DNA from 2 places in the Pseudoalteromonas sp. SG43-5 genome. Region 1 is predicted to be linked to the other one. Evidence: riboswitches for the same ligand, from Rfam matches in the RefSeq annotation. Region 1 holds a riboswitch; the other holds the start of a gene.

Region 1 (4,429 bases):
TTGAGCTTAGAGACTTTAATTTGCCCGATTGCTTAAGCCCGTTTGAATTAACTATTATAAACCGCCGTAAAAGCCCACAAGCTAAGCAAGAGTATTTAGCTACGCGGTTATTGTTAAAACACCTTATTAAAGTAACGCAGCCGCAACATACGCATGTACCCCTTAATAAAATGAGTACCGAATTTGACGAAGCAAGCTCAAAGCTGCAAATACATGTGAGTGGTGATGTTATAAATACCTGTATTTCACACTCGCATGGTTTGGTTGGGGCCGCGCTAAATTTTGATAGAAGTGAGTTTGGTTTTGATATTGAAAAAGTAAGCCTAAAGCGCCCGTTTGAAAAGCTCGCTAAGCATTTTTATCATAATGATGAAATTACACTTATCACCAAGCCCACTAATACCCAAGCCCAAGCAGATACATTTTTTAGAATTTGGACATTAAAAGAGTCACTTGCTAAAGCCACCAGCCGCCCTATTGCAAAGTTACTTAGCCCTAATGTGTTTGACGAATTACATAGTACAAAGCTGAGTGCTTGCAGTAATCGCGTTACTGTAGCTGATAGCAGTGACAGCAATGTTTGTTTTGATGTGAGTGTGGTGCATAAAAAAAGCACCGACTGGCGATGCTTTTTATTAAATGACTTTATTAATCAGTTTTGTTAAGTGATTTTACTAGTTAATTTTCCTGAATAACCGTTATTTACGCGGCAAAATCATTTTCTAATAAACGACTATGAATAGACTGTACTACGTTATCTGACTCAGTTTGCTCTACTAAAAAGCACAGGTTGTGCTTACTTGCACCGTGACAAATTAATCGAATGTTAAAATCTTTTAGCACACTCATTAAGTTCATTTCGTGTTGGCGTAATTGAATCTCAGAGCCAATAAGTGCCACCAATGTTAGGTTGTTTTCTACCGAAACATGGCAAAACTCTGCAAGCTTATCTAGGCATTCTTGATCAAGCTCTGGGCGCGAGGCGTTTTGCGCGTTATCAAGCGTTATAGCCACACTGATTTCTGATGTAGTTACCAAATCTACCGATATATTGTATTCACTTAATAGTGTAAATACGCGTGCTAAAAAGCCGCTTGCTAGTAGCATTTCTGGGCTTTTAAGCGTAAGCAATATTTGGTTTTTACGTTGCGTTACTGCGCGTATACCTGGTTGCTGCGATTTTTCGCGCTCAATCCACGTACCGCCACGCTCTGGCTCGCGGCTAGAACCTACAAACACGTTAATGTGGCTACGGCTCGCTGGTAAAATAGTTGCTGGGTGTAATACTTTTGCGCCAAAGGTTGCCATTTCAGCGGCTTCGTCAAAACTTAAGCGTGCAATAGGCGTCGCTTTTGCGCACAAACGCGGGTCGGTGCTAAAAATGCCCACTACGTCGGTCCAAATATGCACACTTTTAGCGTTAATCGCTTCAGCTAGTAATGCAGCGCTGTAGTCTGAACCACCACGTCCTAGCGTTGTGGTGTGACCGTATTCGTCACTACCAATAAATCCCTGAGTTACAATTACTTGAGCGTCTAATAACGGAATTAAATGCTCTTTAGCAGCTTGCGCTGTGGCTGCAACATTGGGCGTTGCTTTACCAAATTGGCTGTCGGTTTTAAGTACCTTGCGCACATCAAAGCGATCGGCATTTAAACCTTGTAAACGCAGCACTTGAGCAAACAAATACGACGATAAACGCTCACCAAAGCTAAGTAGCTCGTCGTGTTGCTGATCGGTTGTTAGTGGTTCTTGAGCCAATGTTTGAAATGCTTTTAGGGTTTCGTTAAAGCCAACCGCTAAATCGGCATCTAGCGATAATTCATCTAAAATAGTTTGTTGAATAGCAAGCACGCCGTTTATGTGTTCTTGGCGCTCACTAGGAGTAATGCTTGATTTACACAGTGCAACTAAGTGATTAGTTACGCCGGCACTGGCGCTCACGGCAACAATACGTACGCTTTTATCTGCAACAATAATTTCGCTACAGCGACTCATCGCTTCAAAATTTGCAACACTGGTTCCGCCAAATTTGGCAACGATGTAATCTGATTTTGCGCCTGATACTGTTTGTGGCACTGATTGGGTAGTCATTTAGTCTCCTTTCGCGGTATCCAAACCGCAATAAAACAAGAAGAACTTGGCAAAGGAATGCTTGAAGATAAGTCCACTGCCAGAAGCTCTCCACCTATATTGGTGACAGTTTTGGGGATTCAGCCCCATAAACCGAAAAACAATGACGACGTACCATTATTTTCCTCGGCGAGTACTTCCCTCCTTAATGATCATCGGCTTTCGTCGCCTAACATTAAGTACCTAAGTATCGCACCTCTTCTGAATGCTTTATTAACCAGTGGCTAATAAAACAAAACCCCACTAAGTAGCGGGGCTTTGAAAGTTATCGTTTAGACGTCTAGCTGTCAAGCATTTAATAATTTATGAGTTAAATAAAACTGCCCATGTAATACGAGCCCGCATATCCAACCGTGTAACAAATTAATAAATGCAGCGATAAACGCAAGTAGCTCATAAAGGTAAGCGCTTTAACTTTACTCATGGCAATAATGCCCGCAGCCGAACCAATAATAAGCATTGAACCGCCCACACCCGTTGCATACGTAAACGACAACCAATGTTGTTGGCTCATTACTATATTGGCTTTTAATAATGCAGCGGTAAGCGGTACGTTATCGACCCCAGCTGATAATATGCCCATTAAGTAGTTTGCGTATTCTGGTGCCATTACCGTGTATAGGTCGGTAAATTTACTCAACATACCAATTTCTTTAAGTGCGCCAACAAGTAAAAGTACACCTACAAAAAACAATAATGTGTCGTATTCTATATCGCGAACAAAATCGATTATGTCTTTGTTTATGTCTTTTTTGCGCATTAAAAATTGCGCCACTAAAAACATCACTGATAAGCCAAACAAAAAGGTTAATAAAGGCGGTACGCTGTAAATTACACTCAACGTAAGTGTGCTCACTACGGTAGATAAAAATATAACAGCAATGGTTATGTCGGTTTTTTCAATGCGGGTTTTACCTGCACTAGCAAACTCAACACGCCCTTTCATACCTATAGACAGTAACGCAGCAAGCAGCATAACGCTTGCAAGTGCTGGCGCTATAAGTAGTAATAAATGAGCAATGGTTACTTTGCCATCTAAAAATATCATTAGTGTGGTTACGTCACCTGTTATTAGCGATACCCCACCTGAGTTCACTCCAAACACAATAAGCGTGGCGTATTTAACGAGCTTTTTAGGTTCAAGCTTTAACGACATAACAACCGCAAGCGATATAAGCGTCGCTGTTACGTTGTCTGAAATCGACGAAAACAAAAACGCAAAACCACCCACCAAAAACATGAGCTTTTTTTCGCTAATACTTTTTGGCATAACACGGTGCACAATATTTTCTATAAACCCCTTTGAATTTAAATACGCGACAAAGGTCATTGCAGCCATTAAAAATAGCCATAATGAGGCAATTTCTAAAATATTTTCGTTTAAAAGATGCTGAATCGTATCGGGGCTTTGCCCGTGTAGGGGGTATATAAAAAGAAGAATCCAGCAAAGCGTACCAAAAAACAGCGTGGTTTTAGCTTTATTTACATGGATTATATCTTCTATAACGATCAGTAAAAATGCAATCGCTATCAGGGTTAGAATAATCGAGGAAACCATGGTAGTTAAACAACCTTTGATATAGTTTTAAAGAACACACAAATAACATTCCATTTCATGTGCCTATTTTCGGCGCGAATTTTAGCACTGCCTCTATGCAAAAACTATTATTAAATGGTCTTAAAAACGAATACTATATACAGACAAGGTTAATTAAAAATACGTAATAATGAGTCTTCTAAAAGAACTCAATAATAAAATACTAGGATGTTGTAACCCCTTATGATCCCAGCTAAAAAGCTGCTAAACACCATAACCGAACATTGGGGTGTATTAGAGCTATTATTTAAACGTTTTAAAATGGCTGACTTTAGCCTAAAAGACGTACAAAACGCGATTAAGCAAAAGCAGCCTACGTGGTCAAACGAACGCATTTATAAAGAAACAAATCGTTTGTTAAACCAAGATATTTTAATTCCACTGGCTAAATCCTCTCAGCTTGAAATAAATCGTGCTATTGCTGATTTTGCTACTTTTTTACTGCAAGAAGAGCATTTAGGTTTAGCGCAAGAAATTAGCGTATTAGTAGAGGACCTTGCTCGTTTAGGTAACCGCCTAGATAACGCTGGCGAAATAGAAGACTTTGACGACTTACGACGCTACAGCCGCATTATGGATGATCGGGTGCGTAAAATAATGAAGCTCTATACGCACAACGAAAACGCTATTTTAAATATTGTTGAACAAGCCAAATCAAATAATGCAGTGCAATCGCTGCAAAAGCGTTATAAAGCGGTA
Region 2 (4,429 bases), on a different contig from region 1:
TTTTAAGCCCTTCAACATCGCCTTGCGTCGCTAAATATTGAAACGAGCCAACACGAATATGACTCGTTGCTACACGCGTAACGATAGCCCCTGCTTGTGGCGGATTACGATAAACCGTTTCACCACTACCAACAACCGCTAAGCAGCGTGTGGTTTTAACTCCCAGTGCATGCATTGCTTCGCTCATAACGTATTCACGAATAGCAGGACCAAGAGCACAACGTCCATCCCCACCTCTTGAGTAAGGAGTAGCACCAGAGCCTTTTAATTGAATATCCCATAACTGGTTTTCATCATCACTAATAGCGCCCAGTAAGTGCGCTCGTCCATCGCCTAAGCGTGGTGAAAAATGTCCAAATTGGTGCCCAGAGTAACCAAGTGCTACTGCAGGAATCGCCTGTTTTTCGTTACCGCTAAAAGTGCTGGCACGCAAATCAGCCGCAACGTTAATATTAAATTGTTTTGCTAAACTCTCGTTCCACAGCAATAACTGAGGAGAGGCGACACTTGCAGGGAAATCTTCTATCGCGAAGTTTTCTGCAACATCTGTGTATCTTGGCACTAATTTCATTGTAATTCCTATTGTTGCTGACTTATACCAACACGGTTGTCACCTACGCCATAAGCAACAATTAAGCTTAACTCTTGCATACTTAAGCCACTTTGCTCTTGCATTTCGTTAAAAAAAGCTTGGGCTGCATTTAGTGACTTTTTAGTTTGTAAGCCGCCGTCTATAATTTTATGGGCACGCAAATAATTCTCTACATCGCGTGATAGTAAAAATGTATCTTTACCAAGTGCTCGCAGCGCATAAGGCCCTGTATTTCCGCCTAAACGCGAACCATGCTTTTTTAAATATGCCCACAAACCAATAATATCGTCTGTCGGCCAATTAGCGATAAACTGGCTAAAACTGCCATGTTCCCCTGCTATTTCGTGGATCATGTAAGCATTTTCGGTAATTGTTTTTACTTTTTTATAGTTACGAACAATGCGCTCATCCGTTGCTTTTTGCTCCAGCATATCGGGTGGCATCATTAATAACTTATCAACGCTAAAATCCCAAAAAACCTCTCTAAAGCCCGGCCACTTATTATTTATGACTGACCAATAAAAGCCGCTTTGAAATACTTTTCGAGTAAATTCTTCAAGCCAATCGTCGTCACTTAACGTGCTTAGTTGTTTTTTAGATAGCGGTTTTGCAAGTAATAACTTAAGCATTTTTTCAGAGCCTTTTCGCTCTACCGCTCGCTTATAAATATCGCTAAATTTTTCCATACTAATTAAATACCTCACTACTTATATTGCTAGTGTACGAGAAAAGCACCTAATACGTAACCACCCCTCTTTTCGATGAATTAATCTGTATTTAGTCGCTTGACACCTAGACGGCTAAAATGCTTTAATCGCCGTAATTACCCTATTTAAATTGCACAGGTTTGTAAGTTTTACTCTACAAACAGGTGCAAAGGGCTAGAAGAGGTGCGTTATTCAGGTAGCGTATGTTAGGAGCGCAAACTCCAGCAAGCATACGTGAGGGGAATTAACGCCGAGAAGTAACCACTTTTGCGAGGTGTTTATTTCGGGCGACTAGGTTGAACCCTAGCGACTGTCACCAATAGCTGCTTATAAAAAGCAGCTTGTTAGTTTGGTGGAGAGCTTCTGGTCTTAAATATTAAGGCCGTGCGCCCTATTATTTTAAGCCCATTCGCTCTTCGAATTATTAGTTCGAACGACGTTAATGCGGCTCCTTCCATAAAGCTTTTTAACTCTTCGAATAATACCAATTGCATTAAATTAGTTATCGCTAAAATGATCACGTTTTTAATAAAATTGGTACAAATTATAAGTTCGTGAGAGATGATCAACAACTTCAATTTAAACGACTACTCACTGTGGACCGCGCTCGTAACGCCATTTGATCAACACGGCGATGTTGACTACAACACGTTAACTAAGTTGGTTAGCGATCAAGAAGCGGCACATAACGGTATTTTGCTACTTGGCAGTACGGGCGAAGGTTTAGCACTAACGCTAAAAGAGCAACAAGCCATTGTTGAGCACGTATGCCAGCTAAAACCAACAGTACCACTCATGGTAGCTGTGGGCGGTAGTAACTTAAAGCAACAAATTGAGTGGGTTAACTACTGTAATACACTCCCAATTCATAGCTTTTTACTTGGCTCACCGCTTTATGCAAAGCCTGGCGCTATAGGTCAAACTCATTGGTTTGAAAGCCTACTAAATGCAAGCGCTCATCCATGTATGCTTTATAACGTACCCGGTCGAAGCGCTGTTAGCATCCCAGCGGCAACAATTCAAAACTTACAAAACAATAAAAATTTATGGGCGTTAAAAGAAGCGAGCGGCAGTATTGCTCAGTTTGAAGCTTACCGCCAAGCGGCGCCTAATTTAGCTATTTTTAGTGGCGACGATGCGCTAATGCCTTATTTTGCTCAAGCTGGCGCAAAAGGTTTGGTGTCGGTAGCTGCAAACGCATGGCCTGAACAAACTCACGAGTTTGTTAAGCGCAGTTTAAGTGGTCAACACCCTAATTTATTTGCCCAGTGGTCAAGCGCTATTAATAGCCTATTTGCTGTCGCAAACCCTATTCCCGTAAAGGTACTGATGCATTTGCAAGGCCGCTTAAGCAGCCCGCAACTTCGTCCACCTTTAACACATCTTGAGTTAACTCAAACCGATTGCATTACAACTGCAAACAACACCATTTTATCTTGGCATTAAATACAGGTTTTTATAATGAGCTGGTTAGAACTATTAAATAATTTAGAATCGGGCGCAGTACGCGCTGCATCACAAAACGAAAGCGGCCAATGGCAAGCTAACGTAGAAGTAAAGCAAGGCATTTTAGAAGCCTTTAAAAATGGCACTAATACTGAATTTGCAGGCGGCTTTGTTGATAAACATAACCTAGCTCCGCAAGAATTTAGTACTGATGATGGCGTCCGTATGGTACCAGGTGGCTCAAGTGTTCGCCGTGGTGCTTATGTTGCTAAAGGCACGATTATTATGCCACCAGCGTATGTAAACATTGGCGCATATATCGACGAAGGCACAATGGTAGATAGCCACGCATTGGTGGGTTCTTGTGCACAAGTAGGTAAAAACGTACATTTAAGTGCTGCAGTTCAGCTTGGTGGTGTACTTGAGCCAATTGGTGCAAGCCCAGTAGTGGTTGAAGATGACGCATTTATTGGTGCAGGCTGTATTATTGTTGAAGGCGTAGTCATTAAAAAAGGCGCAGTACTTGCCCCTGGCGTGCGTTTATCAGCAACTATTCCAGTATACGACTGCGTAAACGAGCGCCAACTTGATAAAGGCGAGCCAATCCCAGAGTACGCGATTGTAATACCGGGCTCTCGCCCTGCGTCAAACGAATGGGCGCGCGAGCAAGGCCTAAGCATGTCGTGTGCGTTAATAGTTAAATACCGCGACGAGAAAAGCGATGCATCGTTATTGCTTGAAGAGGTTTTACGATAATGAGCTTTTTGAGCACGCCTATCAAAACCGCTGTAAATACGATTACACAACAACTTGATACACCTTTTTTTGTTTACGACCTAGATCAACTAAACACGCATCTTGCGCGTTTAGTTGCGCAAACCGATGTAAAACTGTGGTACGCGGTAAAAGCAAACCCACTGTCTAAAATTATTCAAAGCTTAGACAGTGCTGGCTTTAATTTTGACGTAGCAAGTAAAGGTGAGCTTGAGCAAGTACTAGCACAAGGTATTAGCTCGCAGCGCGTGCTCAACACAGGGCCTGCAAAAAGCCCTAAACAAATAAAACACTTTATTGAGCGCGGCGTGCGTATATTCGTAGCAGAAAGCCTCAATCAAGTACGTTGGTTAAACCAACAAGCGCAACTACAAAACACGCAGTTACAAGTATTACTGCGTGTACAATTACGTTGGCCTGAAGGTGAAAAAAACCCACTGGGCGGCGACAGCCTTACGCCGTTTGGTTTGGGTTGTAATGAATGGCAAGCACTCAATGTAGCTGACTACCCTGCGCTTAAATTTGACGGCCTGCATATCTTTCAGTGGGGCAACATGCTTAGCACGCAAAAACTAAGCGACTTGTGGTCACAAATGATTGCACCTCTTAGCCAACTTGCCAGCGATTTAAATATTAGCCTTAAAATTTTAGATTTAGGTGGCGGTTTAGGTATTCCTTATACACAAAACGAAGCAACACTTGATTGGGATGACTTGATTGCTGCGCTCGCTAAAATTAAAAATGATGCGGGTGTAGAAGAGCTATGGATGGAACTTGGTCGCTATGCCGTTGGCGAATGCGGTCATTACGCAAACCCAGTAGTAGAGCGCAAACAAAACTACAATCAAGAACAAGTAATTTTAAGCGGCGGTATAAATCACTTATTACGCCCTGCTGTTACCAGCCAGGA

What was found. Region 1 has a riboswitch for lysine ahead of lysC (lysine-sensitive aspartokinase 3). Riboswitches for the same ligand answer to the same signal wherever they lie in the genome.
Region 2: linked by a shared signal. The riboswitch ahead of dapA (4-hydroxy-tetrahydrodipicolinate synthase) and the one ahead of lysC (lysine-sensitive aspartokinase 3) in region 1 are both predicted to bind lysine.

Annotation. Positions count from the first base shown of each region.
Region 1 is NZ_JACJFA010000016.1:55,505-59,933, reverse strand. It holds gene H5161_RS15430 (4'-phosphopantetheinyl transferase superfamily protein) at 1-665, shown strand, start outside; gene lysC (lysine-sensitive aspartokinase 3) at 703-2,094, opposite strand; lysine riboswitch at 2,170-2,342, opposite strand; gene nhaD (sodium:proton antiporter NhaD) at 2,444-3,691, opposite strand; gene H5161_RS15415 (hypothetical protein) at 3,914-4,429, shown strand, end outside.
Region 2 is NZ_JACJFA010000010.1:92,199-96,627, forward strand. It holds gene H5161_RS12145 (YdiU family protein) at 1-571, opposite strand, end outside; gene H5161_RS12150 (DNA-3-methyladenine glycosylase I) at 580-1,278, opposite strand; lysine riboswitch at 1,470-1,670, shown strand; gene dapA (4-hydroxy-tetrahydrodipicolinate synthase) at 1,861-2,745, shown strand; gene H5161_RS12160 (2,3,4,5-tetrahydropyridine-2,6-dicarboxylate N-succinyltransferase) at 2,761-3,501, shown strand; gene H5161_RS12165 (PLP-dependent decarboxylase) at 3,501-4,429, shown strand, end outside.